Regions from separate parts of the Streptomyces sp. NPDC058459 genome, predicted to be linked through region 1. Evidence: riboswitches for the same ligand, from Rfam matches in the RefSeq annotation. Region 1 holds a riboswitch; the other holds the start of a gene.
The links. Region 1 has a riboswitch for cyclic di-AMP ahead of ACFWN1_RS05610 (M23 family metallopeptidase). Riboswitches for the same ligand answer to the same signal wherever they lie in the genome.
Positions count from the first base shown of each region.

Region 2: it holds a riboswitch for cyclic di-AMP, as region 1 does, so the genes downstream of both, ACFWN1_RS07055 (M23 family metallopeptidase) here and ACFWN1_RS05610 (M23 family metallopeptidase) in region 1, are expected to answer to the same signal.

Region 1 covers NZ_JBHXLV010000016.1:1,858-16,479, reverse strand. The annotation lists gene ACFWN1_RS05645 (hypothetical protein) at 91-660, opposite strand; gene ACFWN1_RS05640 (helix-turn-helix domain-containing protein) at 823-2,109, shown strand; gene cutA (divalent-cation tolerance protein CutA) at 2,106-2,426, opposite strand; gene ACFWN1_RS05630 (hypothetical protein) at 2,677-2,922, opposite strand; gene ACFWN1_RS05625 (SCO4225 family membrane protein) at 3,402-3,710, opposite strand; gene ACFWN1_RS05620 (dihydrofolate reductase family protein) at 3,967-5,100, shown strand; tRNA gene ACFWN1_RS05615 (tRNA-Met) at 5,166-5,239, shown strand; cyclic di-AMP (ydaO/yuaA leader) riboswitch at 5,511-5,679, shown strand; gene ACFWN1_RS05610 (M23 family metallopeptidase) at 5,689-6,753, shown strand; gene ACFWN1_RS05605 (aldo/keto reductase) at 6,796-7,743, shown strand; gene ACFWN1_RS05600 (PrsW family intramembrane metalloprotease) at 7,844-9,121, opposite strand; gene trmB (tRNA (guanosine(46)-N7)-methyltransferase TrmB) at 9,183-10,031, opposite strand; gene lhgO (L-2-hydroxyglutarate oxidase) at 10,106-11,314, opposite strand; gene ACFWN1_RS05585 (MFS transporter) at 11,394-12,818, opposite strand; gene ACFWN1_RS05580 (asparagine synthase-related protein) at 13,575-14,622, shown strand, end outside.
Region 2 covers NZ_JBHXLV010000022.1:15,188-31,293, forward strand. The annotation lists gene ACFWN1_RS07045 (M16 family metallopeptidase) at 1-823, shown strand, start outside; gene ACFWN1_RS07050 (M16 family metallopeptidase) at 820-2,208, shown strand; cyclic di-AMP (ydaO/yuaA leader) riboswitch at 2,440-2,590, shown strand; gene ACFWN1_RS07055 (M23 family metallopeptidase) at 2,604-3,347, shown strand; gene ACFWN1_RS07060 (GntR family transcriptional regulator) at 3,538-4,230, shown strand; gene ACFWN1_RS07065 (HPr family phosphocarrier protein) at 4,446-4,727, opposite strand; gene ACFWN1_RS07070 (GNAT family N-acetyltransferase) at 4,915-7,716, shown strand; gene ACFWN1_RS07075 (DUF5998 family protein) at 7,917-8,513, shown strand; gene ACFWN1_RS07080 (alkaline phosphatase family protein) at 8,513-9,703, shown strand; gene ACFWN1_RS07085 (thymidine kinase) at 9,749-10,399, shown strand; gene ACFWN1_RS07090 (VOC family protein) at 10,400-11,200, opposite strand; gene ACFWN1_RS07095 (sulfurtransferase) at 11,488-12,330, shown strand; gene sepH (septation protein SepH) at 12,377-13,417, opposite strand; gene ACFWN1_RS07105 (hypothetical protein) at 13,910-14,668, shown strand; gene ACFWN1_RS07110 (D-arabinono-1,4-lactone oxidase) at 14,595-15,911, opposite strand; gene ACFWN1_RS07115 (MFS transporter) at 15,871-16,106, opposite strand, start outside.

The DNA.
Region 1 (14,622 bases):
CCATCGTTGCCCCCACCCCCGTACCGCCGAAGTGCTCCACCTTCTCTGACAGCTCGTCCCGCTCGATGGGCTTGTTGCAGCGTGCGCAGATCACGTAGTGCCTCCGTCTCGGGATGTGACGCGGGTGATGACGTTGAAGACCTGCTCCCGGGAGCAGAGGTCGTAGCGGTACCGCGGTGAGGTCACCCAGTAGGGGGTGGGCAGCTCGGCCTCGGTGGGCGGTGTGGTGCAGGAGGGCGGTGGCATGGTGAGGTAGCTGCCCGTCCCGAGGTGTGGGGTGTCCGTGAGGTAGCTGGGCCAGTAGACGTGGGCCCGGCTGGGCACGAGCGCCCAGTAGGTTCGCTGCTCGGCGTACATACCCGTGATGAGGGGGCCTCGCAGGATGTCGCGGGCGAGGGCGGCGACCGCCTCGGGGGAGCCGTCTCCTGCGGCGGTGTGCATGATGCGGCCGGGAACGCGCACGGCGGCGAAGCGCCCGCCCAGCGGCATGAGTTCGTCGTGCCCCTCGTCCCAGTGTCGAAGCACCCGCTCGGGCTGGGGGTGTGCGCCTGCCAGCCAGGCGGTCACGGTGTCGGGCGGCTCGGGCTCCTCTCGCCGCCGGGCCGGCCCGAGGAGGGGAGGCAGTAGTGGTGTGGTGGGTGCGGCGGTACGGTGCGCCATGTCGACTCCCTAGAGGTCGGCCGAACCCCAGGGCCGGTAGCGCGGTGGCTGGGGACTGATACTCACCATGCGGGCTTCCGGGGCAGTGACCATCCCGTCGATGGGTATCCCCACCATGGGTAGGCCGGCCGGCGAGCCAGGCCGCCACGCTCGGGAGGAAATATGACGGTGATCGAGCCGCCTACGGCCCTGCCCGCCGGCGTTCTTGACCTGCCCGAGCTGCGCGAGGCGCTGCGGACGCACGACTTCGGCACAGTCTTTCGGCTCGCCCGCTCGGAGGCCGGTATCAGTTACTCGAAGCTGGCGGCCGAGTGCGGTATCAAGCCGGAACGGGTCGGTGCACTCGCCCGTGGGCGAGGCCGCGTGGAGACCTACGAGAAGATCGCGGCCATAGCCGACGCGATGAGAGTCCCCGGATGCATGGTCGGCCTCGCACCCCGGCCGTGGGAGACCGCAGCTGAACATTCCGTAGGGCGACGGGCGATTCTCCAGACCGCCGGGGCGGCCGGCCTGGCCGCGACCTTGCCCGTGGGGCTCTCGTCGTCCTCGGCGCCGGGCCGGATCGGGGAAGCCGCCGTCAAGCGGCTGCGGGAGCGCGTCGCCCGCCTGCGCCGCCTGGACGACCTGCTCGGCGGCGGTGACACCTACCGTGTCTACGTTGCCGAATACCAGGACACCAAGCGAGCCCTGCGCACTGGCTCCTACAGCGAAAGCGTAGGCCGCGAACTGCTTGCCCTGTGCGCCGAGCAGGCGCAGCAGGCAGGTTGGGCCGGCTTCGACGGTGGCCGGGAGCAGGACGCAAGCACCCTGTACCGGGAGAGCCGGTCAGCGGCTGAGCAGGCCGGTGCGGTTGACCTCGCGGGGAACGCACTTGCGTTCATGGACTACCAGGCAGTGGCCGCCAACCCACGCGTGGCTGCCGCCACTGCGGGCCGCGCCTGCGAGGCCGTCACCGCTCGTACTCCGGCGACTGTCCGGGCCCTGCTGTGGGAGCGGTACGCCTACGCGGCTGCCGTCGCCGGGGACTCAGATGCCACAGATCGGGCTCTCACCGCCGCCCGAGAGGCGCTCGGCAGCGCCGAGGCTGGGGAGCCGCAACCCGACTGGGCGGCGTGGGTGGATCACACTGAGCTGGACATCATGGCGGGCCGGTGCTGGACGGAGCTGCGACGGCCCCTGCGTGCGGTCCCGCTGCTGGTGCGTGCCCTCGCTCAGTTCGACGATGCACACGCGCGGGACAAGGCGTTGTATTCGACGTGGCTTGCCGAGGCATACGCCCACGCAGGTGAGGTCGAAGAGGCAGCCCGGATCACCGCGCGCGCCATCGAGCTAGCTGACGGCGTCGCGTCGGCACGGCCCCGCCACCGCATTGCACATGTCGTGTCCGCACTTGCAGCGGAGTATGCGACGGTGCCGGCGGTGGCCGAGTTGATGGCGCAGAAGGTCTAGTCAGCGGTGCTGCGGTCGACCCAGTCCAGATAGGTGGCCGCGCCCGTGACGATCGGTGTGGCTCGGACCTCGGGGTTCGTCCATGGATGCTGCTCCACCAGCAGCGCTTCCAACTGCGCGTAGCGGGCGGTGCTGGTCGTAAGCAGCAGCTGGTACTCCTCGCCGGTGCCGCACTCCCCGTCATGCCAGAAGACGCTGGCAACAGGTCCGATGATCTGGGCGCCTGCGGCAAGCCGGGCCTGCACGGCGGACTGAGCGAGAGCAACGGCCTGTTCGCGGGTCTCGGTCGCGGTGGAGATGGTCAGGTGATCAGCCATGCGGGGGAGGCTACCGGCTCGGCACTCCGCCCGCATCGGGTCCAGACATGACGAAACGGCCTCACCCTCCGAAGACGGCGGACGAGGCGATGACCGTGGTGCGGGCGGCCAGCGTGGTGCGGATCGTGTCGCCGAGTGCCGCGGCCGGGCCCTGTCCCTCGGTGGTCGATGTCAGGCGGTACTCGGGTGTCTCCGCCGCGGGGTCCCGCGGAATGACGGCCTGGAGGCCCGCGTGGTGCAGCAGGGTGTATCAGTGCCGCCGTACGCTCATCAGGGTCCTGGCCCCGCGCCAGGACCGCTGCCAGTCGTCCGCGCAGCGCCACGAGTCCGACCGGCCCGTGACCGGGTACTTCACCGATCCGAAGGTGCCGAGGACCCGTCGTCCCTGCTCCCGCACCAGTTCCTTCTCCAGCAACCCCTGGTACGCCGCGTCGAGCGCCCGCTCGCGTACGGCCGGCAGCCACTCTCGGGCGGCCGCCGAAACCGCCAGGGACACCCGCAGCGGCGATGGGGGAACGCGCTACCGGTGGCCGGGGTTCCCGATGGCGGGCGACGAAGTCCCGGATGCGGATGAGCCGACGTTTTTGCGGGAACCCCCCCAGCCCGGAGAGGTGCTGAGCTGGGGGCGCCGCCGTCGCGGGGTGGGGCTACTTCAGGTACACGATGCCGTCGGTAGTGATGGCGGGACGCCCTGCGACGGCCTTGCCGTCCTGCCCGGAGTCCCCGCCCACCCCCTGTACGACCAACGTCCCGCACACGGCCGCCGCGACGACTACCGTGCCCGTCCCCCACCAACGCGCTCTCATACCGGTTCGGATGCCTTCCCCTGGATGACTGACCTGCTGAGCCTTCACGACTTCCCCGTCTCCAGGGGGAATTGGTGAAGGAGATGGCCAAAGGGGCACCGTAGCTGATGAGGCCATGCCATCCGGTGGCTTATGCAGTTTTTTCCTCGCTCCATACCCGCCGTGGGTTTCAGCGCCGCAGGGAGCGCACCAGCAGGCCGAGCAGCGCGGCGTTGCAGAGGCCGGCCAGGGCGGTACCGGCGGTGAACAGCAGCGGGCTCGGCAGGCCCTCCAGGGGCCCGGACACCGCGACGACGAGGACGCTGAGCGGCGCCGTGGCCATCAGCGGCCATATCCCGGCGAAACCGGGGTCGGGTGACAGGTACACGGCCCAGAGGAAGAACCCGATCGCCACGGCGACCACGGCGAGATAGCCCCGCGAGAACCAGTTGCCGGTGGCGAGGGTGAAGAGGCGGCGAGGGCGGACGGTGGGCGGCACGAGGTCTCCTTCGGTTCGGTGACCTCCACAGTGGGACAGGCCGCGCGCCCGGGGATGAGTAGCCGTACTCATCCCTCCCTGGGCGGCACGCGCACCGGTACGGAGTAGAAAAGGGGTGCACACCCCGCACAGGCACACCCCGCACAGGCACACCCCGCACAGGCACACCCGCACAGGCACACCCCGCGCAGCCAGAGCCGCACAGCCCAGAGCCCAGAGCCGACCAGAGCCACCAGAGCCAAAAGAGAGCGCCTCCATGCCCTACCCCCATGTCCTGCTGTCCGCCGCCGTCTCGCTCGACGGCTACCTGGACGACACCGGCCCCGAGCGGCTGCTGCTGTCCAGCCCCGCCGACTTCGACCGGGTGGACGAGGTGCGGGCGTCGGCGGACGCGATCCTCGTGGGCGCCGGGACCATCCGCGCCGACAACCCCCGGCTCCTGGTCAACTCGGCCGAGCGGCGGGCGGCGCGGTTGGCCGAAGGGCGGACGGAGTACCCGCTCAAGGTGACCGTCACCGGGACCGGTGAGCTGGACCCGGGGGCCAATTTCTGGCACTCCGGCGGGGCCAGGCTCGTCTACACGACGGACGAGGGGGCGAAGCGGGCCGCGGGCCTCCTCGGGGACACCGCCGACGTGGTCCCGCTCGGCGCCGGCCTCGACTGGCGGGCGCTGCTCGCGCATCTGCACGACGTGCGCGGAGTACGGCGGCTGATGGTCGAGGGCGGCGGCACCGTGCACACCCAGCTCCTGCGACAGGGCCTCGCCGACGAACTCCAGCTGGTCCTCGCCCCGCTCCTCGTCGGCGACCCGGCCGCCCCCCGCCTCTTCGGCCCCGGCGCCTACCAGGGCGGCCGGCTGCGGCTGACGGGCACGCGCCGGATCGAGGACGTCGTCCTGATGACGTACGAGCCCACCGCCCCCGGCACCGGCCCGCTGGACACCGCCGCCGACCGGCGCTGGCTGCGCACCGCCTGTGAGCTGGCCGCGCTCTGCCCGCCCTCGGCCACCGCCTTCAGCGTCGGCGCGGTGGTCGTCGCGGCGGACGGCACCGAGCTGGCGCGCGGACACTCCCGCGAGGGCGGCGACCCGGTGGTGCACGCCGAGGAGGCCGCGCTCGCCAAGCTGGACCCCGCCGACCCGCGCCTGCCCGGCGCCACCGTCTACAGCAGCCTGGAGCCCTGCGCGCACCGTGCCTCCCGCCCCGTTCCGTGCGCCGGGCTGATCCTGGCGGCCGGGGTGCGCCGGGTGGTCACCGCCTGGCGCGAGCCGGACACCTTCGTCACCGCGGCCGACGGCGCCGGAGTGCTCGGCGCCGGGGGCGCGGTGGTGGTGACGGTGCCCGAGTACGCCGCTCTCGCACAGCGGCCGAACGCCCACCTCTCGCGCTGAGGCCCACGTCACGGCCGGGTGTGTGCGCCGGACCCTCCGGATGACGTATGCTTCAGACACAACGACGCGGGGTGGAGCAGCTCGGTAGCTCGCTGGGCTCATAACCCAGAGGTCGCAGGTTCAAATCCTGTCCCCGCTACTGAAACTCGGGGCCGGAATCCAGTACATCGGATTCCGGCTCCGAGTGTTTTCCGGTGCTTTCCCGGGGTGCGTGGTGTTTTTGAGTCACCAGCGAGACCCCCGTGACTCCTGAAGCGCTGTCAACTCGCCCTTTTCGTGCCGTTCCTGGCGGATAAACACCCGGTCGGAATTGCAAACGATCAAGCCGGACGGGCTTGGAATCCAGGGCGCGTGTCTATTAACGTTCGATAACGCAGTGCGGTCGTCACAGCCGTCAGCAGAGACGGCGCCGTGCGCCCACGCCTAATCCCGCAAGGGAACCGGGGACCCACCATCATGGGGTGAATCGCGCCCCGATCCGCCGTGCACCGCCCTCGGAGCACGTCGGGTTTACGCGCGTAGGAGACCTTCCTGCTCCGAACCCGTCAGCTAACCCGGTAGGCGGAGGAGGGAAAGGAGTGCGCCCGCGTGGCGTCCAACCGGCCTGCCCCACAAGCCCCGTTCGCGCCGGTCGCGAGTGAGCCCTTCGCCTATGGCGCCCCCCGTGCCCCGGAAGGCGCGTGGGAGGAGTGGAACCCCACCGAGGAGTCCGTGTCTCTCGGTTCCCCCGTTTCCCTCGGTGCCGCCGTACGCGGCCGCCACCGGGTGACCAAACAGCGCGGCGGCGGACTCGCCCGCAGCTCCACCGTCCTCGGCGTCGGCGTCATCGCAGCCGTCGGCGCGGGCGGCATGGCGAGCGCCAACACCGGCAAGCCGCCCGTGTCCCTCGCGCTGCCCGACCTGCCCTCCGTGGACTCCCTGATCGACGGGCACCACCACACGGACACGCCCGCCGCCTCCCTCTCCGGGGTCGCCACCGCCACCGCCACGGCCACCGTCGCCAATGACGACTCCGCCGCCGACGCGGGCGAGGCACTGCGCAGCCGGATCATGGCCCAGGCCGAGCGGCAGCAGAGCAAGGCCGACAGCCGGGCCGCCGCCGCAGCCGTCGCCAAGGCCGACCAGCAGGCCGCCGACGCCGCCGCCAAGGCCGCGAAGGAAGCCGCCGTGAAGGCCGCCGAGGCCAAGGAGAAGGCGGAGGCCGACGCCGAGAAGAAGGCCGAGACGGCCCGGCTGGCCGCGCTGGCCAAGCAGTACACGCTGCCGACCTCCTCGTACACGATCACCTCGACCTTCGGGCAGGCCGGCTCGATGTGGTCCTCCGGGTACCACACCGGGCTCGACTTCGCCGCGCCCACCGGCACGCTGATCAAGGCGATCCACAGCGGCACGGTCACCGAGGCCGGCTGGGCGGGGGCGTACGGCTACCGCACGATCCTCACCCTCGACGACGGCACCGAGCTGTGGTTCTGCCACCAGTCCTCGATCAGCGTCAGCGCCGGGCAGAAGGTCGCCACCGGCGAGGTCATCGGCCGCGTCGGCGCCACCGGCAACGTCACCGGACCCCATCTGCACCTGGAGGTCCACCCCGGCGGCCAGCCCACCGGCATCGACCCCGCCGCCTGGCTGCACGGCAAGGGGCTCAATCCCTGAGACGCGGAATGGACGGGGCCCGGGTGATCGTTGACTAGAGGCATGACTGCTTCTCAGCGCAAGCTCGGCTCCTCCTCCCTCGACGTCTTCCCGCTCGCCCTGGGCGGCAACGTCTTCGGCTGGACCGCCGACCGGGACACGTCCTTCGCCGTCCTCGACGCCTACCTCGCCGCGGGCGGCAACTTCATCGACACCGCCGACGCGTACTCGGCCTGGGCCGACGGCAACAAGGGCGGCGAGTCGGAGACGCTCATCGGTGAGTGGGCTCGTGCGCGGGGCGTCCGCGACCGGGTGGTCATCGCCACCAAGGTCAGCCAGCACCCCGAGTACCAGGGCCTGTCCGCCGCCAACATCAAGGCCGCCGCCGACGCCTCCCTGCGCCGCCTGGGCACCGACCACATCGACCTCTACTACACCCACTTCGACCAGCCGGAGGTGCCGGTCGAGGAGATCATCGGCGCGCTGGACGAGCTGGTGCGGGCGGGCAAGGTCCGCCACATCGGCGCCTCCAACATCAGCGCCGAGCGGCTGAAGGAGTCCCTGGACTTCTCCGACCGCGCGGGCCTGGCCCGCTATGTCGCCCTCCAGCCGCACTACAACCTGGTCTCCCGCGACACCTACGAGGGCCCGCTCCAGGACGTCGCCGCCCGCGAGGGCCTCTCGGCCGTCCCGTACTACGCGCTCGCCTCCGGCTTCCTCACCGGCAAGTACCGGCCCGGTACGACGGTGGACAGCGCGCGTGCCGGCTCCGCCGCCAAGCATCTCGAGTCCGAGCGGGGGCGGAAGGTGCTGGCCGTGCTGGACGAGGTCGCCGCCGCCCACGACACCGCCGTCGCCACCGTCGCCCTCGCCTGGCTCGCCGCCCAGCCGACGGTCGCCGCGCCCATCGCCTCGGCCCGCACGGTCGACCAGCTCCCGGCGCTGCTGGACCTGGCCGAGCTGACCCTGACCGCCGCGGAGCTGGAGCGGCTGACGGAGGCGTCTGCCTGAGCCCGGCCGGGGGCGCGTGCGCGATCGACGGTCCGTCGTGGCTGGTCGCGCCCCCGCGCCCCCGGGGTGGACGGGCGCCCCCGGAACCGCACTCGCACCCTCACGTGCGGTACGGGTTGTACCCCGCGTACGGCGGCGCCGGGTGGCCGTAGCGCTGCCAGTACGGGACCGGGGCCGGCGGGGGAGCGGTGGCGCGGGCCGCGTGGTCGAGGGCGGGGCGGGCGGGATGCCTGTTCTGCCACAGCGCGGCCAGCAGCTCCCGTTCCCGGCCGGCGAATTCGGTGCCGACGCGGCCGGCGCGGGCGCGGTGGCGCAGGAGGGCCAGTTCGGTGGCGTCGCTCTCGTAGCGGACCACGGCGCGCGCGGCCGGGCGGCCGCCGAAGAAGCGGCGGGCGTGGTCGCGGGCCAGCCGGCGGGCGCGCAGCGAGCCGAGCGCGAAGGGTTCGGCGGGGCCGAGCCACCCGGCTTGGACGTAGACGGGCAGTTCCTCTCGGGTCACGCGCAGTTCGCGCTGCCGGGACCAGATCAGCAGCCAGGCCAGCAGGCCGAAGGCGGGGGCCATGAAGCCGCCGTAGACGACCAGGAAGCCGAACTGGCCGAGGGCGGCCGAGCCGTTCCACAGGGCGTGCAGGCTCATGGCGAGGAGCAGCCCGCCCACCGGGAAGAGCACGCGCACCAGCGGCCGTCGCCGGACGGGCAGCGCGGCCAGGCCGAAACCGATGCCGGTGAGCACGGTGAACAGCGGGTGCGCGAACGGCGACATCACGGCGCGCACGAAGAAGGTAGCGGCGGTCACCGAGACGAGGCCCGAGGTGCCGATGGACCGGTCGGTGCCGAAGGCGTTGCCCAGGTAGAGGATGTTCTCGGTGAACGCGAAACCGGTCGCGGTCACCCCGGCCGTCACCGCGCCGCCGACCAGCCCGGTGAAGTCCCGTCTGCGGAACACGAACACCAGCAGCACGGCGGCCGCCTTCGCGGACTCCTCCACCACCGGAGCGATCACCGTCGCGCCGAGCGTGTCGGCGTCCGCCGGGTCCGCGGTGGCGGTGGCGATCCAGTGGGTGGCGAAGCTGTTGGCGACGATGGCGATCAGCGCCGCCGCGCACGCACCCCACGCATACGCGAACACCAGGTTCCGCCAGGGCCCCGGCCGCACCCGGTCCAGCCAGCGGAACGCGGCTGTCAGCCAGGGCACCGGCACCACGGCCAGCCCCAGCCCGACGAGGAAGCCCTCCGTACCCGTCTGCCGGCGCACCAGCGCCAGGATCACCAGCCCGGACAGCGCCAGCAGCGCGGCCGGCGCTCCGTGCCGCACCCACTCCCGCCGCCACCAGGGAGGTCGGGGGGAGCCGTGCGGATACGGCGGACTGATGGCCACGGCATCGACCCTAACGGTGACCGGACCGGACGGCCTCGGGCGTTCTCCGGCCCGCAGGCGGTTACGTGCTCTCGTGCGGTACGCGGCGGAACAGCAGGTCGTTCACCACATGGCCCTTGTCCAGCCCCTGGCCCTCGAACCGGGTCAGCGGCCGGAACGCGGGGCGCGGTGCGAAACCGCCGTCCGGGACGGTGTTCTCGAAGTCGGGGTGCGCGGTGAGCACCTCCAGCATCTGCTCGGCGTAAGGCTCCCAGTCCGTCGCGCAGTGCACGATCGCGCCGGGCGCCAGCCGGGTCGCGGCCAGGTTCAGGAACTCGGGCTGGATCAGCCGCCGCTTGTGGTGCCGCTTCTTCGGCCAGGGGTCGGGGAAGTAGACGCGGAGCCCGTCGAGGGAGTCGGGGGTGAGCATCTCGCGCAGCAGGATGATCGCGTCGCCGTTGCCGACCCGGATGTTGGTCAGGCCGCCCTGCTCGGCGAGGTTCAGCAGATTGCCCTGGCCGGGGGTGTGCACGTCGACGGCGAGGATGCCGGTCTCCGGGGCGGCCGCCGCCAGCTGCGCGGTGGCCTCGCCCATGCCGAAGCCGATCTCCAGCACGACCGGGCCCGCGTTGCCGAACAGCTCCGCGAGGTCGATGACCCGCTGCCCGTCGATGTCCAGCCCCCACTGGGCCCACAGCCGGGCCAGCGCGTCGGCCTGGCCGGTGGTGACCCGGCTGCGCCGGGGCTGGAAGCTGCGGATGCGCCGCTCGAAGTGCGATCCGGCGGGGTCGGGCCGCGGGCCGTCCGGGAACCGGGGCTCGCCCTTGCTCCGGGAGGTCCGGGCGGACGGTCCGGGCGCCGAGGGCAGCGCGGTGCGCGGCTCGGCGTCGGCGGGCCGGGCGGCTTCGGGGGTGTTCACGGAGTCAGACACAGTGGGTCCGATTTTAGGCGCTCCACCGGCCCGCCCCCCGCCGCCGAGGGCCGTGCGGTCGGTCACGGCGCCCCTCACAGGGCCCGCAGCGTCTTCAGCGTGCGCCGGGCCACCTCGCGGCCGATGGGCAGGGACGCCGTGGCCGCCGGGGACGGGGCGTTCAGTACGTGCACCGCGCGAGCGCCCTCCCGGATGAGGAAGTCGTCCACCAGCGTCCCGTCCCGCCTCACCGCCTGCGCCCGCACCCCGGCCGGCGCCCGCACCAGGTCCCGCTCCTCCACCCCGGGCACCAGCCGGCGCACCGCGTCCAGGAAGGCGCCCTTGGACACCGACCGGTACAGCTCGCCCGCGCCGTACCGCCAGTGTCTGCGGGCCAGGGACCACGCACCGGGCCAGCTCGCGGTGCCCGCCAGCTCGCGCGGGCGGACCACGCCCCAGCCGTACCCCTCGCGGGCCAGCGCCGGGACCGCGTTGGGGCCTGCGTGCACCCCGCCGTCGAGGCCCTTGGTCAGATGGACGCCGAGGAAGGGGAACGCCGGGTCGGGCACCGGATAGACCAGGCCGCGCACCAGCTCGGGGCGGGCCAGCTCGTAGTACTCGCCCCGGAACGGCACGATCCGCACGCCCGGCTCGTCCCCGGTGAGGCGGGCCAGCTCGTCGCAGTACAGGCCCGCGCAGTTGACCAGGGCGCGGGCGCGGACCACCTGGCCGGCCGAGGTCAGCACCGCCACGCCCCGCTCGGGGCGCCGGTCCACCCGGACGACCCGCGCGCCGTACCGGATCTCGGCGCCGGAGGCGCGGGCCAGCTGCCGGGCGACGGCTGTGAAGTCGCAGACGCCGGTCGTGCCGACGTGGATCGCGGCCAGGCCGCGCACCTCCGGCTCGTACCCGGCGATCTGGGCGCCGCCCAGCTCGCGGACCGGGATGCCGTTCTCCCGGCCGCGCTGCACCAGGGCGTGCAGCCGGGGCAGCTCGGCGCGGTCGGTGGCGACGATCAGCTTGCCGGTGACGGAGTGGTCGATGCCGTACTCCGCGCAGAACTTGATCATCTCCGCCGCGCCGCGCACCGCGTACCGCGCCTTGAGCGAGCCGGGCCGGTAGTAGATGCCGCTGTGCACGACCCCGCTGTTGCGCCCGGTCTGGTGGCGGGCCGGTCCTGGCTCCTTCTCCAGCACGGTGACCCGCGTGCCGGGCGCGGCGCGCGTCAGGGCGTACGCCGTCGACAGCCCGACGATGCCGCCGCCGACCACCAGCACATCGCAGTCGTACGCGTCAGCCCGCATCCGCACCACCTCCCGGCCTCGATAGTGCACTGCGCCACTGACAACGCCTTCAAACCGCGCCACAGCGGGCTTGTGCCGGCTATGCCGGAGCCATCAGCAGCGGGCGGGCCCGCTCGCGCAGCTCCACCACCCGGGGTTCGTCCCCGTAGGGCTCAAGGCGGTGCAGGAGGTCCTTCACGTACTCGGTGGTGCGCGCGGAGGAGATGCGGCCGGCCACCTCGACCGCCCGTACGCCCTGCTCGCAGGCCGCGTCCAGGTTGCCCGACTCCAGTTCGGCGACGGCGGAGACCACGAGGCGCAGCCCGTGCGAGCGGACGAACTCCTCGGTCGGCTGGGACAGCGCCTGCTCGGTGAAGCGGCGGACCTGGCGGGGTGCCTTGAGGTCGCGGTAGCACTCGGCGGCGTCGGCGGCGAAGCGGTCGTAGCCGTAGAAGCCGAGCCAGGAGGGGTCGCTGTCGCCCTCCCGGGACCGCTCCAGCCAGCCCTCGGACGACTTCAGGGCGGCGCCTGCCGCGTGCGCGTCGCCCGCGCGCGCGTGGGCCCTCGCCTCGACCAGCCGGAAGAAGCTCATCGTGCGCGCGGTGGCCAGCCCCCGGTTCCGCTCCAGGGCGGCCTGGGCGAGGTCCACGCCCTCGTCGCCGAAGCCCCGGTAGGTCGCCTGGAGGGACATCGAGGCGAGGACGTAGCCGCCGAGCGGGAGGTCGGCCGCCGCGCGGGCCAGCCGGAGCGCCTGGATGTAGTACCGCTGGGCCGCCTCCTGCTGGCCGGTGTCGAAGGCCATCCACCCCGCCAGCCGGGTCAGTTCGGCGCCCGCGCCGAACAGGGCGCGGCCCACCTCGTCGGAGTAGGAGCCGAGCAGCAGCGGGGCCGCCTCCACCCTGAGGCACTCCGGCACCATCGAGGAACGCCAGTCGCCGCCCCCGTACTTGGAGTCCCAGCGCCGGGCGTCCTCGGCGGCCTCCCGGAGCTTCCGCACATCGCTGTGGCCGACTCTGATCGGTGCGACGGCGCCCTCGGCGGAGTTCGCCTCCCGCTCGACCGAACCGTCGGCGGGGGATATCAGCCACCGGGAAGCGGGCGTCGCGTAGGCGCTCACGGCGAAGGACCCCGCCAGCGACTGCCAGATGCCCCCCGACCCGGCACGGCGTCCGGCCAGGTCGAGCCGGTACAGGTCGGTCGCCGAACGCACCGCCTGCCCCACGTCCCGGGGGAAGGCGAGCCCCACCTCGGGCGCCGGGTCGGCGTCGGCGAGGCCGATCTCGTGCAGCGGCACCGGCCGGCCGAGCTTCTGCCCGATCGCGGCCGCGATCAGATGCGGCGCCGCACCCTGCGGCACCATCCCCTTCGACACCCAGCGCGCGACCGAGGTCTTGTCGTACCGAAGCGTCAGACCCCGCTGCGCGCCCAGGTCGTTGACCCGCCGCGCCAGGCCCGCGTTGCTGATTCCCGCGAGGGCGAGAACGGCGCCGAGTTTCTCGTTCGGCCCGCGTTGCTCCCTGGACATGCGCCACCCCTCGACACAGACGGCTGCCCCGCTGGCATAACCACGCGGCATTCGTAAACACAGCGTAGTTCGCCGCATCCCAAGCGTTAAGGGGCATTGTTCCGGATGGCGCGATTGCGGTCCGTACGGGAGTGCGGCCCTGTACGCACCGTGCACAGAGCGTCGCGGCGTGCCCCCGCGCGTGTGGCCGTGCGCCTGTCCGTGCGCTCTTCTCCGGCCACCGGGGGAGCGGTTCCATGGCTCTGCGTGGGTCGGCCCGCTGTACTTGAGTGCAGCGGGCTGGGGGACGCCGCCGCCTACATCCCCGCGGGCGGCGGACCGGTCCGGGAGGCGACGCCCGCCTCCCGGGCCGAGCGCGCTCACCGGACCGCCGTGCGCTCCGCAGGGCCTGTACGGAGCGTGCTCAAATCCCGCGCCTGGTCGCCAAATTGGCCGAAAACTACCGCCGTTCCGCTTCCTTGATTCCCGTTCCCACCATGGCACTTGAGGGCGCGAAGGGCGTTCTGGGGGAGTGAAGCGGGGCGCATTCGCATCGGCCCCGTCCCGCGTCCGTTTTTCATCCCCCGCAGGCAGGAGGGGAGTTCCCTCCGCCCGCCGTGCCCCGGCCCGCCCCGGCCGCACGCCGGGTCCCACCGCGTTTCCTGCTGATTTCCCTCGATCGAAGGCGGCGCCACCACCCTTCCCCCGCGCGTTCTTCGTGGCAGCATGGGTCCGTTCGTGCGGTGCTCTGGTGGTCCACAGCCTGTGGAGGCGTCGATGCGGTGGTTGGTGGGTTGGAGCAGCACCGCCGCGCGCGCCCTCGGTGCCGACTCCGCGGGCGCCACCGGGTACGACGGCGAGACCCTGCGCCCCGTCGGCTCCCATCTCCTGTGGGGCGACCCCGATCCGCTGTGGGCGGTGGGCGACTGGCGCCCCGACGAGGTCCGCGTGGTCCACGCCGACGCGCAGAACCGCATCGCCGTCCTCGGCATCTGCGGCGCCTCCGACGAGGAGCTGCGGCGCGGCCTGTTCACCGCGCGCGGCGGCGCCCTGCGCCATCTCACCGCCTGGCCGGGCAGCTACACCGCCGTGGTCCAGGCCGGCCGGCGCATCACCGTCTGCGGTGACCTCGCGGGCGCCCGCCCGGTCTTCCACGCCCCCTGGGACGGCGGCACCGCCTACGCCACCGCCGCCCTCCCGCTCGCCGACCTCACCGAGGCCAACCTCGACTTCGGTCACCTCGCCGCCCTCCTCGCCGCCCCCGAGGCACCCGCCGCCCTGCGCGACACCACCCCCTACGAGGGCGTACGCCGCGTCGCGCCGGGTCACGCGCTGGTGCTGCGCGCCGGAGCGCGCGAGATCGCCGGCTACGAGCCGGTCGCCTCCCTCGCCGTCGCCGCACCCCCCGCCGACCCCGACCGCGCGGTGGACGCCGTACGGGACGCCCTGGTGGAAGCCGTACGGGTCCGGCTCGCTGCACCCCGGCACGCACCCGGACTCGACCCCGGACCGGTGCCCGGCATGGGCCCGGCCGAACGCCGGGCGGCGCGCGGCATGCCGGTGCCCGGCATCGGCGCCGACCTCTCCGGCGGCCCCGCCTCCGGCACCCTGGCCCTGCTCGCCGCCGGGCTCCCCGGCCGGCCCGGCACCCTCCTCGGACACGGCACCGGCGCGGGCGAGCGCCTCCTCGCCGTCACCTTCAACGACCTGGCCGTCGGCGGACGCGAGGCCGAACTCGAGCGCGCCGGAGCCCTCGCCGCCAACCCCCGCCTGCATCACATGGTGGTCACCGGCGCCGAGGACACCCTCCCCTACGCCGACCTCG
Region 2 (16,106 bases), on a different contig from region 1:
CCGCGCGTTCTTCCGTACCTACTACGCGCCCAACAACGCGGTGCTCTCCGTGGTCGGCGACATCGACCCCGAGCAGACGCTCGCCTGGATCGAGAAGTACTTCGGCTCCATCCCCGGCCATGACGGCAAGCCCGCCCCGCGCGACGGCTCGCTGCCCGAGGTCATCGGGGACGAGCTGCGCGAGGTCGTCGTCGGGGAGGTCCCGGCGCGCGCCCTGATGGCCGCCTACCGGCTCCCGGAGGACGGCACGCGCGCGTCCGACGCGGCCGACCTCGCCCTCACCGTCCTCGGCGGCGGCGAGTCCTCCCGCCTCTACAACCGCCTGGTACGCCGCGACCGCACCGCCGTCGCCGCCGGGTTCGGGCTGCTCCGCCTGTCCGGCGCGCCTTCGCTCGGCTGGCTGGACGTGAAGACCTCCGGCGACGTCGAGGTCCCGGTCATCGAGGCCGCTGTCGACGAGGAGCTGGCCCGCTTCGCGGAGGAGGGCCCGACCCCCGAGGAGATGGAGCGCGCCCAGGCCCAGTTGGAGCGCGAGTGGCTGGACCGCCTCGGCACGGTCGCGGGCCGCGCCGACGAACTGTGCCGGTACGCCGTCCTGTTCGGCGACCCCCAGCTCGCCCTGACCGCCGTACAGCGCGTCCTCGACATCGCTCCCGAGGAGGTCCGCGAGGTCGCGAAGGCCCGCCTGCGCCCGGACAACCGCGCGGTGCTCGTCTACGAGCCGAGGTCCCCGGAGGCGGTCGAGGACACCGGCGTGCCCGACGACCCGGAGCACGAAGCGACCGTAGAGGCCGGCAACGACGACGAGGAGACGGCCAAGTGACCGAGCTCGCCCCCATGGAGTTCCACCCCCAGCCGCAGGCCGGCGAGGCCAAGCCGTGGGCGTTCCCGGCACCCGAGCGCGCCACGCTGGACAACGGCCTGACCGTGCTGCGCTGCCACCGTCCCGGCCAGCAGGTCGTCGCCGTCGAGGTACTGCTCGACGCCCCCCTGGACGCCGAGCCGACCGGTCTCGACGGTGTCGCCACCATTATGGCGCGCGCCTTCTCCGAGGGCACCGACAAGGACTCCGCCGAGGAGTTCGCCGCCGAGCTGGAGCGGGCCGGCGCCACGCTGGACGCGCACGCCGACCACCCCGGCGTCCGGCTCAGCCTGGAGGTGCCCGCCTCCCGCCTGGAGAAGGGCCTCACCCTGCTCGCGGACGCCCTGCGCGCCCCCGCCTTCGCGGAGAGCGAGATCGAGCGCCTGGTCCGCAACCGCCTGGACGAGATCCCGCACGAGCTGGCCAGCCCGGCCCGGCGCGCCGCGAAGGAGCTGTCCAAGGAGCTGTTCCCGGCCGCCGCGCGCATGTCCCGGCCGCGCCAGGGCACCGAGGAGACCGTCGAGAAGATCGACGCGGGCGCCGTCCGCGCCTTCTACGACCGCCATGTGCGTCCCGCCACCGCCACCGCGGTGGTCGTCGGCGACCTCGAAGGCATCGACCTCGACGCGCTGCTCGCCGACACCCTGGGCGCCTGGACGGGTACGCCCGGCCAGGCCCGCCCCGTGCCGCCGGTGACCGCCGACGACACCGGCCGCGTGGTCATCGTGGACCGGCCCGGCGCCGTGCAGACCCAGCTGCTCATCGGCCGCGTCGGCTCCGACCGGCACGACCGCGTGTGGCCCGCCCAGGTGCTCGGCACCTACTGCCTCGGCGGCACCCTCACCTCCCGCCTGGACCGAGTCCTGCGCGAGGAGAAGGGCTACACCTACGGCGTGCGTGCCTTCGGGCAGGTGCTGCGCTCCGCCCCCGACGGCACCGGCGCCTCGATGCTCGCCATCAGCGGCTCCGTGGACACCCCGAACACCGGCCCGGCGCTCGCGGACCTGTGGACGGTGCTGCACACGCTGGCGGCCGAGGGCCTTACCGACGCCGAGCGGGACGTGGCCGTGCAGAACCTCGTCGGGGTCGCCCCGCTGAAGTACGAGACGGCCGCCGCGGTCGCCGGCACGCTGGCCGACCAGGTCGAGCAGCATCTGGCGGACGACTTCCAGGCGGAGCTGTACCGCACGCTCGCCGCCACCGGCACCGTGGAGGCCACGGCCGCCGTGGTGAACGCCTTCCCGGCCGACCGGCTGGTGACGGTCCTGGTCGGCGACGCGGCCCAGATCGAGGAGTCCGTCGAGGCGCTGGGCATCGGCGAGGTCAAGGTGGTCACGGCCGAGTAGCCGAACCGGCACGCGCACGTGGGCCCTGATGGCACATGAGTCGCCAGGGCCCACACGCGTGTTCGGGAGCGTGCTCGAACAGCGGCCCCCGAATGTCCGGATTGCGAGGGGGTTCACCTCCCTGACGTGTGGGATGCGCTACAAAAGTCGGGACTCGTTTGAAGATCCGCTCCTGTCCCCTTTAGCTTCTTCCGGGCTGTTCGTCAGGCAGTGCGCCGCGCCCGCGGCACCGGACAGCCATCGCCGAGTCCCCTAGGGGAGCCGGGGACCCACCGCAGTCCCTGGGGTGAATCGGGCGCCCGCGCACGCGCGAGGGCGGCCGTAGGAGACCTTCCTGCTCCGAACCCGTCAGCTAACCCGGTAGGCGAGAGGGAAGGAAAGGACCACCCACGCTCATGGCGTTCCTGTGCGCCCCCGGGAAGCACCGCAAGCCCGGCCGGGTCAAGCGCACCGCAGCGACCGCGGCCGGTGTCGCGGCCCTCACCACCGGTGTCGTCGGTACCCTCGCGGTCTCCCCGGCACTCGCCGCGGACATCCCGGCCGAGAACACCGGCCTCACCCCCGTCATCACCCTCAGCGACACGCTCGGCGACGAGATCGCCGCGCAGGCCACCGCGCAGAAGGCGGCCGCCGACCGCAAGGCCGCCGAGGAGGCCGCGAAGCGCGCCGCCGCCGAGCGGGCCCGCGAGACCAGGGAGCGCGCCGCCCGCAAGGCCGAACGCGAGCGCCTCAGCTCCTTCGTCATGCCGGTCACCGGCTCCTACGTCTCCACCGCCTACCAGTCCTCCAGCTCCCTGTGGTCGTCCGGTTCGCACACCGGCATCGACTTCCACGCCGCCGCCGGCACCGCGGTCCACGCGGCCGGCGCCGGCACCGTGGTCTCCACCGGCTGGGGCGGGGCGTACGGCAACGAGGTCGTGATCAAGATGGCCGATGGCATGTACACCCAGTACGGCCACCTGTCCTCCATCGGCGTCAGCGTGGGCCAGCGGGTCGTCCCCGGCCAACAGATCGCGCTGTCCGGCGCGACCGGCAACGTCACGGGCCCGCATCTGCACTTCGAGGCCCGTACGAGCCCCGAGTACGGGTCCGATGTCGACCCTGTCGCCTATCTCCGCAAGCACGGCGTGCACGTCTGAATCCCGGTTCTCCCGAAAGCCCCGGCCCGCCAGGCCGGGGCTTTCGCCGTTTCCGAAGCCTTTCTCCGGCAAGGTGACCAAAAAACGGCCATGGATTCCGGTACGCCATCGGAAATCCCCGCGCATTGCCATAGAGTCACGGAACGGACGCTGTCACCGGCGTTTCGCGGGATCGAGGCGGAGGTGGGTCATGCGTATTCCGGCGCACTCGGTGTGCACGGCGATCCGGGACGACATCGTCGCCGGGGTCCACGCGCGCGGCGCCCGGCTCACCGAGGAGGTCCTCGCCCGCCGCTACGGCGTCTCCCGCGTCCCCGTCCGCGAGGCGCTGCGCACCCTGGAGGCCGAGGGCTTCGTGGTGACCCGGCGCCACGCGGGCGCCTGCGTGGCGGAGCCCAGCGAGCGGGAGGCCGCCGACCTGCTGGAGATGCGCCTGCTGCTGGAGCCGCTCGGTGCCGCGCGGGCCGCCCAGCGGCGCACCGAGGCCCATCTGAAGGTGCTGCGCGGCCTGGTCAGGCTGGGTCAGGAGCGGGCGCGGCTCGGCGACAGCGACGACCTGCGCGCGCTGGACGGCTGGTTCCACGAGACGCTCGCCCAGGCGTGCGGCAGCCAGGCGCTGACCTCGGCCCTCACCCAGCTGCGCCGCAAGATCGCCTGGATGTATCCCGACGAAGGACCCACCGGTCCGGTCGGCCCGTCGGAGACCTGGGCGGAGCACGGCGCGATCGTGGACGCGGTGACGCGTGGCGACGCCGAGCGCGCGCGGGCGGTCACGGCGCTGCACATCGAGCGCGCGACCGTCGCCCACCGGCCGCGCACCGCGGCCGCCGACCGCGTCCGGCACCCGCAACATGCTGTAAACACAGCGGGACTCCGGCATTAACACGGGCGCTGTATACAAAGAGGGATATTCGCGTGCCGGGCAATGGTGCTGCCCTTTTGCGGCGTGCCGTCAATTGCCGGCGGCACGCTTTTCGTGGTGCCCTGAATTATCCGTCCGAATTATCCGTCCGGGTTATCTGCCCGAGTCATCCGTCCTGCGAACAAAGAAGCCGCGCCGCCCGCAGAAGGGGCGACGCGGCTTCCGGCAAGGATCGGTCAGACCGTCTCGGGCAGCTCGTCCAGGCCCTCGGCGACCAGCTTGGCCAGCCGGTCCAGCGCGACGTCCGCGTCGTCGGCGTCGGAGGCGAGGACGATCTCCTCGCCACCCTGGGCACCCAGGCCCAGGACGGCCAGCATCGAGCCCGCGTTGACCGGGGTGCCGCCTGACTTGGCGATGGTGACCGGGACGCCTGTGGCCGTGGCGGCTCGGACGAAGATGGAAGCGGGGCGGGCGTGAAGGCCCTCGGCCCAGCCGACGTTGACGCGGCGCTCAGCCATGTGATGCTGCCCTTCAGTCTCTCAGGTTGTCTAGACCAGTTTCCCATATGGGGAACCGTGCCCGGAGTGGCACTTCACCTCTCCGGAGCCTCTTCCTGCCGGTCGCCGGACCGCGGCCTCGGCCCGACTTCCGTGTCCCACCCGCGGCCTCGCGCCGTACGTCCGCGCGAGCCGTACGCTGGGGCCCATGCAGACCCCGGCGGACCGGCAGGACCGGCACGAGTACCCCGCCCACTGGGAGGCGGACGTGGTCCTGCGCGACGGCGGGACCGCGCGTATCCGGCCCATCACCGCCGACGACGCCGACCGGCTGGTCAGCTTCTACGAGCAGGTGTCCGACGAGTCGAAGTACTACCGCTTCTTCGCGCCGTACCCCAGGCTCTCCGCCAAGGACGTGCACCGCTTCACGCATCACGACTTCGTGGACCGGGTGGGGCTCGCCGCCACCGTCGGCGGCGAGTTCATCGCCACCGTACGCTACGACCGCATCGGCGCCGACGGCATGGCCGCCTCCGCCCCCGCCGACGAGGCGGAGGTCGCCTTCCTGGTGCAGGACGCCCACCAGGGCCGGGGTGTCGCCTCCGCGCTGCTGGAGCACCTCGCGGCGGTCGCCCGCGAGCGCGGCATCCGGCGCTTCGCCGCCGAGGTGCTGCCCGCCAACACCAAGATGATCAAGGTGTTCACCGACGCCGGGTACACCCAGAAGCGCAGCTTCGAGGACGGTGTGGTCCGGCTGGAGTTCGGGCTCGAACCCACCGACCGCTCCATGGCCGTCCAGCGCGCGCGGGAGCAGCGCGCCGAGGCCCACTCGGTGCGGCGGCTGCTGGCCCCCGGCTCCGTCGCCGTCATCGGCGTCGGCCGCGCACCCGGCGGCGTCGGCCGCAGCGTCCTCGGCAACATCCGGGACGCCGGCTACCGGGGCCCGCTGTACGCGGTGAACAACGCCTTCCCGGACGGCTGTCACGAGGTCGACGGCGTCCCCGCCCACCGCTCGGTGCGGGAGATCGAGGGCCCGGTCGACGTGGCCGTGGTCGCCGTGCCGGCCGACGCGGTGCCCGCCGTTGTCACCGAGTGCGGCGAACACGGGGTGCAGGGACTCGTCGTACTGTCCGCCGGCTATGCCGAGAGCGGCCCCGAGGGGCGCGAGCGGCAGCGGGCCCTGGTCCGGCAGGCGCGGGCCTACGGCATGCGGATCATCGGCCCCAACGCCTTCGGCGTCATCAACACCGCCGAGGAGGTACGGCTCAACGCCTCCCTCGCCCCCGAGATGCCACGCCCCGGCCGCACCGGGATGTTCGCCCAGTCCGGCGCCATCGGCATAGCCCTCCTCTCCCGGCTGCACCGGCGCGGGGGAGGGGTCACCGGGGTCACGGGCGTGTCCACCTTCGTCTCCTCCGGCAACCGCGCCGACCTCTCCGGCAACGACCTCCTCCAGTACTGGTTCGACGACCCGGACACCGACGTCGTCCTCATGTACCTGGAGTCCATCGGCAACCCCCGCAAGTTCACCCGGCTCGCCCGGCGCACCGCCGCCGCCAAGCCGCTCGTCGTGGTGCAGGGCGCGGGCTCCGCCCCGCAGGGCCACGCGGTACGGGCCACCCACCTGCCGCACGCCACCGTGTCCGCGCTGCTCCGGCAGGCCGGGGTGATCCGGGTGGACACCATCACCGAACTCGTGGACGCCGGGCTGCTGCTGGCCCGCCAGCCGCTGCCCGCCGGGCCGCGCGTCGGCATCCTCGGCAACTCCGAGTCCCTCGGCAGCCTCACCTACGACCGGTGCCTGGCGGAGGGACTGCGGCCCGCCCGCCCGCTGGACCTGACCACCGGGGCCACCGCTGCCGACTTCCACCGGGCGCTCGCCCACGCCCTCGCGGACGACACCTGCGACGCCGTCGTGGTCACCGCCATCCCCGCCATCGGGGAGGGCTCCCCGGACGACGCCGAGCTGGCCGAGGCGCTGCGCTCGGCGGCCGCCGCCGTGCCGGGCAAGCCGGTGCTGGTCGTGCACGTCGAACTGGGCGGCCTCGCCGAGGCCCTGTCCGCCGCCACCAGTACCCACCCGCAGGCCGGCGCGCCAGTGCTGCCCCCCGTACCGGTGCCGGACGGGGCCGCCGACGAGGACAACCCGCGCCTGATCCCGGCCTACCCCGCCGCCGAGCGCGCCGTCCGCGCGCTGGCCGAGGCCGTCCGGTACGGCCAGTGGCGCCGGGAGGCCGCCGACCCCGGCAAGGTGCCCGAGTACGACGACATCGACGAGCGCAAGGCCGCCGAGATCATCGCCGGGCTGCTGGAACGCGGTGAGGGGCTCGCCGTCGCCCCCGAGGACACCCGCGAACTGCTCGCCACCTACGGCATCCACGTCCGCCCCGCGCTCCCCGCGCCCACCCCGGACGCGGCCTCCTCCGCCGCCCACTGCCTGGGCTACCCGGTCGCCCTCAAGGCCACCGCCCCGCACCTGCGACACCGCTCCGACCTCGGTGGGGTCCGGCTCGACCTCGCCGACGAGGAACGACTCCGCCGTGCCTACACCGAGTTGACCGAGCTGTTCGGCCCGCCCGGACAACTGCGGCCGGTGGTGCAGGCCATGGCACCCAGGGGTGTGGACACCGTCGTACGCGCGGTCATCGACCCGGCGGCCGGAGCGGTGCTGTCCTTCGGGCTGGCCGGGGCCGCCTCGCAGCTCCTGGACGACACGGCGCACCGGCTGGTCCCTGTCACCGACCGGGACGCCACCTCCCTGATCCGCTCCATCCGCACCGCCCCGCTGCTCTTCGGCTGGCGCGGCTCCACCCCCGTCGACACCCCCGCCCTGGAGCAGCTGCTGCTCCGGGTCTCCCGCCTGGTCGACGACCACCCCGAGGTGGTGGCCATCACCCTGGAACCCGTCGTGGTCGCCCCGCACGGCCTCACGGTCCTCGACGCCACGATCCGCCTGGCACCCCCACCCGCCCGCGACGACCTCGGGCCGCGCACACTGCCGTCGTACTGAGGACAGCGGACGGGGATCGCCGGCCGGCCGCCCGGGGACGAGCCGCCGGTGACCGTCGCCTTCGAGGCGGACGGTGGCGGCAGCCGGCCCGTGTCCTGCCTGATCGCCGCCGAGAGCGCCGAGGTGCGGCCCGGACCGGTCCGGCGGGGCGCCGACGGGTCCCTCCGACTGGCCCGGAGCGCCCCCACCCACGGATTAGGATGGACGCCATGGCCAAGACCAGTACGACGACCCAGGGGCTCCGCACGGCGATCGAGCGCAGCGGCTACTACCCGGCCCTCGTGGCCGAGGCGGTGGAGGCCGCTGTCGGCGGCGAGCCCGTCCGGTCGTACCTGGTCCACCAGGAGACCACGTTCGACCAGAACGAGGTCCGCCGCCATGTGACCGTCCTTGTGCTCACCGCCAACCGCTTCATCGTCAGCCACACCGACGAGCAGGCCGCCGACGGCACCTCCCCGACGCCGTACGCCACCACGTCGACGGAGTCCGTGAAGATCGGCCGGATCTCCTCCGTCGTGGTCAGCCGGGTGGTGGCCAACCCCGAGCAGTACACGCCGGGCACCCCGCCCCGCGAGGTCGTCCTCACCATCGGCTGGGGCGCGGTCAGCCGCCTCGACCTGGAGCCCGCGGCCTGCGGCGACCCCGACTGCGAGGCCGACCACGGCTATACCGGCAGCTCCACCGCCGACGACCTCAGCCTGCGGGTCAGTGAGGCCGGGGACGGCCCGGAGACCGTGCGCCAGGCGCTCGCCTTCGCGCAGGCCATCTCCGAGGCGACCGCGGACGTCACCCGCTGATGTCGCAGCCCTCGCCCTGGGACGCCCTGGAACCGCTCGCCCTGTCCTCCGCCCCGCTGCCCGAGTACGGCCACGGTTCCCTCGCCGACCTGCTGCCCACCCTCGCCGCCGGCCTGGGCGTGCCCGGACTGACCCCCACCATCACCGAGCTGACCCCCGCCGACCGGGTCTGCGTCTTCCTCGTCGACGGGCTCGGCTGGGACCTGCTGCGCGCCCACCCCGACGAGGCGCCGTTCCTGAACTCCCTGCTCGGCAGCTCGCGCGGCGGCACCGGCCGCCCGCTGACCGCCGGTTACCCCGCGACCACCGCGACCTCGCTCGGCTCCGTCGGCACCGGCCTGCCGCCCGGCGCGCACGGCCTGCCCGGCTACACGGTGCGCGACCCCGACACCGGCCGGCTGATGAACCAGCTCCGCTGGCAGCCCTGGACCCCGCCGCACGCCTGGCAGCCGTACCCGACCGTGTTCGAGCTGGCCGACCGCGCCGGGGTGCACGCCGCCCAGGTGTCGGCGCCCCACTTCCAGCACACCCCGCTGACCAAGGTCGCGCTCAGCGGCGGCACCTTCGTCGGCAGCCTCGCCGGCGAGGAGCGCATGGACCGCGCGGCCGAGCAGCTCGCCGCCGGGGACCGCTCGCTGGTCTACACGTACTACGCCGAACTCGACGGCGCCGGACACCGCTACGGCATCGGCTCCGACACCTGGCGCGGTCAGCTGATGTACGTCGACCGGCTCGCCCAGCGGCTGGCCGAGCAACTCCCGCCGCGCAGCGCGCTCTACGTCACCGCCGACCACGGCATGATCGACATCCCCTTCGACGAGGAGCACCGCATCGACTTCGACGAGGACTGGGAACTGCGCGCCGGCGTCTCCCTCCTCGGCGGCGAGGGCCGCGCCCGCCACGTCTACGCGGTGCCCGGCGCCGCGAACGACGTGCTGACCTGCTGGCGCGAGGTGCTCGGCGACCGCTTCTGGATCGCCTCCCGCGACGAGGCGGTCCGGGCGGGCTGGTTCGGGCCGCACGTGGACGAGCGCGTGTACCCGAGAATCGGTGACGTGGTCGCCGCCGCGTACGACGACGTGCTGATCACCGCCTCCGAGCGCGAGCCCAAGGAGTCGCTGATGGTGGGCAACCACGGCTCGATGACCCCGGCCGAGCAGCTGATCCCCCTCCTCGAAGTCCGCGCCTGACCCTCCCCCGACCGTCTCGACTCGCCGAAAGGTGCTCAACCCCTCATGCCCGAGCTGGTGTTCTTCTCCGGAACGATGGACTGCGGGAAGTCGACCCTGGCTCTGCAGATCGAGCACAACCGCTCGGCGCGAGGACTCCAGGGCCTGATCTTCACCCGGGACGACCGCGCCGGCCAGGGCAAGCTGTCCTCCCGCCTCGGCCTGGTCACGGACGCGGTCGAGGCGATGCCGGGCATGGACCTGTACGGCCATGTCGTGGCCGTGATGTCACGCGGCGGCAAGGTCGACTACGTGATCGTGGACGAGGCCCAGTTCCTCGGCCCCGAGCAGATCGACCAGCTGGCCCGCGTGGTGGACGACCTGGACCTGGACGTCTTCGCCTTCGGCATCACCACCGACTTCCGCACCAAGCTCTTCCCCGGCTCCCAGCGCCTGATCGAACTCGCGGACCGGATAGAGACCCTCCAGGTGGAGGCGATGTGCTGGTGCGGCGCCCGCGCCACCCACAACGCCCGCACGGTCGGCGGCGAGATGGTCGTGGAGGGCGAGCAGGTGGTGATCGGCGATGTGAACCGCCCGGCCACGGCCGTCGGCTACGAGGTCCTGTGCCGCCGCCACCACCGCCGCCGCATGACGGCCGCCGCCACCCAGGCCGGCGCCCTGTCCCCGGACGTCCTGCCGGTCACCTCCGGCTGACTACCCGCGCGGCCGGGGCACGGTCCCTGGCCTGCGGGCCACGCCGAACCGCGCCCCCTGCGGATCGGCCACCGTGGCGACTCTGCCGTACGGGCCGTCGTGGGCCGGTTCCAGCACCCGGCCGCCGAGGTCCAGCACCTGCCGGACGGTGGCGTCGGTGTCCGTCACCTCGAAGTGCGGCAGCCAGTGTGCGCCCAGGGCGCGGGGGAGGGCCTGGCCCATGCCGCGCAGGGCCACCACCGGGCGCCCGCCGCTGCGCAGGGTGATGTGGTCCGGGGCGGACGGGGGCTCCGCCTCGTAGCCGAACACCCGGGCGTAGAACGTCGTCACGCGCACCGCCGACACGGTCCGCAGCTCGTTCCACGCGGGGAGGCCCGGCCCGCCGCGGCCTGCCGGGGCGGGGTGCGCCCAGTCGGTGCAGAAGCCGAAGACCGCGCCGGACGGGTCGGCGGCGATGGCCATCCGGCCGCTCTCGCCCGCGTCCAGCGGGCCCACCGCCACCGTGCCGCCGGACAGCCGCACCCGCTCGGCCGTGCGGTCCACGTCGTCCGAGGCGAGGTAGGGCGTCCAGGCCGCCGCAAGGTCGGCGCCCGGGGGCAGTTGGGCGATGACCGCCACCTCCCGGCCGCCCAGTGAGGCCCGCACCTGGCGGCCGGGCTGGCCGGGCCGGAACTCCCAGCCGAACAGGGCCCCGTAGAACTCCTCGGCGGCGCCCGCCGCCGGCGTCATCAGGCTCACCCAGCACGGGGTGCCGGGCGCGTGCGGCGCTCGTGGGCCGGCCGACTCCGGTGCCTCGGTCATCGCTCACTCTCTCTCCGGCCCCTCATGGGGGCCGTGTCGCATCCGCTCTCCGAGGGCGGGGCCGGGTCGGCCGGCGCCCGCGGGGACGTGCAGCCACGGGTACGGGGCGGCACGCGGTCCGGCGGAAGGTCCGGCCGTCCGCCGTTCGTCGCGCGGGCGATGACCGGCGAGTGCCGCCGAACGCACACTGTGTGCCCGATACCGTACGCCGTGTGACCGGTGCTGTCCGGCCGAGCGGAGTAGTGGGAGCCGGGCGTGGCGGCCACCCGGTGCGCGAGGATGGCGTCATGACAGTCATCATCACCGCCGGTGAACTCGCCCGGACCCTGGCCGGACCGACCCCGCCGACGCTGCTGGACCTGCGCTGGCAGCTGAGCGCGCCGGACGCCCCCGCCTTCGACGCCCGCGCCGCCTACGAGGCCGGACACCTACCCGGCGCGGTCTTCGTCGACCTGAACCGCGAGCTGGCCGCGCCCCCCGGCCCGCGTGGCCGCCATCCCCTGCCGGACATCGCCGGGTTCGGCGCCGCGATGCGCCGCGCGGGTGTGTCCGCCGGCACCCCGGTCGTCGTGTACGACGGCGGGCAGGGCTGGGCGGCCGCCCGCGCCTGGTGGCTGCTGCACGCGACGGGTCACCCGGACGTGAGAGTGCTCGACGGCGGGTTGACGGCATGGGAGGGCCCGCTGTCCACGGCGGTACCGGCCCCGGCCGAGGGCGACTTCGAGCCGCTGCCGGAGCCGGCCGGGGTGCTCGACGCGGACGGTGCGGCCGAACTGGCCGGTACGGGCGTCCTGCTGGACGCGCGCGCGGGGGAGCGGTACCGGGGCGAGGTGGAGCCCATCGACCGGGTCGGCGGCCACATCCCGGGCGCGCTGTCGGCGCCGACGACGGAGAACGTGGGCCCCGGCGGCCGCTTCGTGCCCGCCGCCGACCTCCGCGACCGCTTCAAGGCGCTCGGCGTCTCCGGGGACGCGCCGGTCGGCGTCTACTGCGGTTCCGGCGTCTCCGGCGCCCACGAGGTACTGGCCCTCGCGGTCGCCGGCATCCCGGCCGCGCTGTACGTGGGTTCCTGGTCGGAGTGGTCAGCGGACCCGTCCCGCCCGGTCGCGGTCGGCCCGGACCCCCGCTAGCGGTGTACAGGGTGGAGTGCGGCCGCACTTCACCCTGCCCGCGCGGCTAATCCTGTTTCTTGCGCCGGGTCCCGAACACGATCTCGTCCCAGCTCGGCACGGCGGCCCGGCGCCCGGGGCGGACTCCGTCGGCCTCGGCCTGACGGTCCGTCGCGCCGGTCAGCCGGTCCCGGTGGCTGGAGACGGCACGGGGCATGAGCACATCCGCGTAGGCGGAACCGGCCGACGCCGCGGGGGCGGGGGGCTCCTCCTCCATGACCTCCTCGGCCGGCTCCTCCGGGGGTTCCGGCGGCCGCTCCGGCACCACCAGATCGCCCCGGAAGCTCGGCACGGCCTCCAGCAGGCTGGTGAGTGAGTCGCGTTCGCCCGTGCTCTCCTCGGCGGGCTCGGACGGCTGCGCGGGCAGGCTGAGCCGCTCGCGGTCGACCCGCTCCAGAGCACGGTCCATGCCACGGTCGCGCGGCAGCCGCGCGATACGCGGGACGAACGGGAAGCTGGGCTCCGCCACCGCGAGGTCGTCGGACTCGCCGATCAGCGAGCGCGCCTCGTCGTCGACGGCCTGGACGAGCCGCCGGGGCGGGTCGTACGTCCAGCTCGCCGAGTGCGGTTCGCCCGCGACCAGATAGACGAGCAGGACTTCCCAGGTGCCGTCGTCGCGGCGCCAGGAGTCCCACTGCACGGTGTCCTTCTCGGCCCCGCGCAGCAACAGCCGCTCCTGCACGGCCTCGCCGAGCGGCGGGCCGGAGTTCTCGCCGGGACGGCGGACGGAGGTCTTGCGGGCGCGCTCGGCCATGAAGGCGCGCTCGGCGAGCACCGGACCCTCGAAGCGGCGGACCCGGTCGACCGGGATACCGGCGAGCGTGGCGACCTCTTCCGCGGTGGCGCCCGCTCGTATCCGCGCCTGGATGTCGCGGGGGCGGAGGTGGCTCTCCACCTCGATCTCGATCTGGCCGAGGCGGGGGCGGTCACCGCGCACGGCGGCGCGCAGCCGCTCGTCGATCGGAAGGGTGTACTCCGTCGCGTCGGCAGCCTTGAGCACCAGCCGTGTGCCGTCATTCGAGACGGCCACGACACGCAGTTCGGGCATGGGGACCTCCCGGATGGTGCCTGCCGACGTCACGTGCGTCGCTGCTTCCGCTAGTCGAGTGTGGCCTGCCCGAGCGCAACCTGCCACAACCTTGCCGAGTTGCCCGGCGTGTCGGACGCGATCCGAGCACCGCCGTTATGGCACGGTTACCTATTTGCAACGCTGAGTGACGAACTCCCTCACCCTGTGCAACTTTCCCCCTCCTGGCGGCCCTGCGGGGCTGCGGACATCCCGATGGGACACCCGTGCCCAGGGGTCGCAACAGTACTCCATTCGGGCCATGTGCGTGGTTCGGCACGCCGCTCAACTTCAGCCGGGGGGTGCGACTTGGCCGCCCATGGGCGGGTTCCGGCGCCCTTCCGGCGCTCACTAACGTGGCGAAGTTCACGCAATACGGTGAAACGGAACTATTGGTTTCGTTCGTACGTCACTCACTCGTCACACGTCGGCAGGTGTCGACGCCGAGCAAGGGAAAGGCGGCGGGTTCCGGGTATGCGTGAGACGCCCGATGCGGGTCGGAAGCGGTTCGACCTGAACGTCCCCCAGGTCGCGGGCGGCGCGCTCGCGGCGGTCGTGGCGGCCAAGATGGCCTCCTATTTCGGGGTGTACGGGACGATTCTGGGCGCCGGGGTGGTCAGCGTCGTCGCCACCTGCGGCGGCTCGGTCCTCCAGCAGTTCTTCAGCCGCACGGGGGAGCAGCTCCGCGAGGCCAGGGACACCACCCGGCCGCGTACCGCCGTCGCCGCGGGGCACCCGGAGCCGGTGGCGGGCGAGTTCACCGAGGGCACCGTCCACCGGGCGAAGGCCAGGAGCTGGAAGCGGCCGCTGCTCGCCGCCGCCCTGGTCTTCGGCGTCACCATGGGCGGCATCACCGCCTACGAGGCGGCCTCCGGCACCAGCTTCAGCGGCGGCTCCGGCACCACCGTCAGCGACGCGGTCGGCGGCCGGAACTCCTCCCACCACCAGCGCCGGGACGACGACCCCACGCCGGTGAACACGCCGCCCGGCACGGCGGGCCCCACCGGGGAGACCCCGGCCGGAGACGGCTCCTCCACCACCGGGCCGACGACGCCCGAGCCCACCCGGACCCCCGGCGACGGGCCGGGCACCACGCCCGGCCAGGACGCGACCAGCCCGGCCCCCACGCCGGGCGAGGGCACGACCGGCCAGGCGCCCACTACCCCAGAACCCTCCGCAAGTAGTCGTTCTGGAACAGCCGTTCCGGGTCCAGCCGGTTCCGCAGCGCCGTGAACTCGGTGAAGCGCGGATACACCCCTTCGAGGTACCCCGCGTTCCGTGTGTGCACCTTCGCCCAGTGCGGCCGGCCCTCGTGGGCGGTGAACACGCGCTCCGCCGCGCTGAAGTACGCCTGATACGGGGTGCCCCGGAACATGTGCACGGCGATGTACGCGCTGTCCCGGCCCGAGGCGGTGGACAGCGCGATGTCGTCGGCCGGGGCGGTGCGCACCTCGACCGGGAAGCCGGTCCGCAGCCCCGACCGCTCGATCACCGTCCTCAGCTCGCGCAGCGTCTCGGCCAGGGCCGCACGCGGCACCGCGTACTCCATCTCGACGAAGCGCACCCGGCGCGGCGAGGTGAACACCCGGTACGGGATGTCGGTGTACGACCGCGCGGACAGCGCCCGGCTGGCGACCTGGGCGATGGCCGGGACGGAGACGGGGGCGGCGCGCCCCACCCACTGGGCCACCTGGAAGACGCCGTTGGACAGGAACTCGTCCTCGAACCAGCCGGCCACCCGCCCCACCGGCCGTGCGGGGCCCTCGCTGCGGTTGTTGCGCTTGGTGTTGGTGCTGCCGGTGTGCGGGAACCAGTAGAACTCGAAGTGCTCGTTCTCCGCCCAGAGTTGATCGAACTCGGCCAGTACCCGGTCCAGTGGCATCGGCTCCTCGCGCGCGGTGAGCAGGAAGAGCGGCTCGACGGCGAAGGTCAGCGCGGTGACGACACCCAGCGCGCCGAGGCCGATCCGGGCGGCCGCGAAGATCTCCGGGTTCTGCCCGGCGGAACAGGTGAGCACCGAGCCGTCGGCGGTGACCAGTTCGAGCCCCGTGATCTGGGCGGCGATGGAGCCGGACTCCCGGCCGGTGCCGTGGGTGCCGGTGCTGGTGGCCCCGGCGACGGTCTGCTCCATGATGTCGCCCATGTTGGTGAGCGACAGACCCTCGCGCGCCAGGGCCGCGTTGAGCCGCTTCAGCGGGGTGCCCGCCTCGACCGTGACGGTCATGGCGGTGCGGTCGATCGCGCGGATGCCGGTCAGCAGGTCGGGGCGGATCAGCACCCCGTCCGTGGTGGCGACGGAGGTGAAGGAGTGCCCGGCGCCCACCGCCTTGACGCGCAGCCCCCGCTCGGCGGCCGCGCGTACCTCAGCGGCCAGCTCCTCCACCGAGGCCGGCGTCACCTGCCGGGCGGGCCGGGCGGTCACATTGCCGCCCCAGTTACGCCAGGTGCCGTTCTTCCCGTTCGCCGTGCTGCTCAACGGTGCCTCCCCGCCCCGAGACCGGCCTGCGCAGCCGGCGGTACCCGAGGAAACCGACCACGACCGCGGCGGCCCCGGCGACCACCGGGACCCCGTACCCGGCACGCGCGCCGGCCGCGTCGATCACCCAGCCCGCCACGGCGGAGCCGAGCGCGACCCCGACCGCCAGACCGGTGCCCACCCAGGTCATGCCCT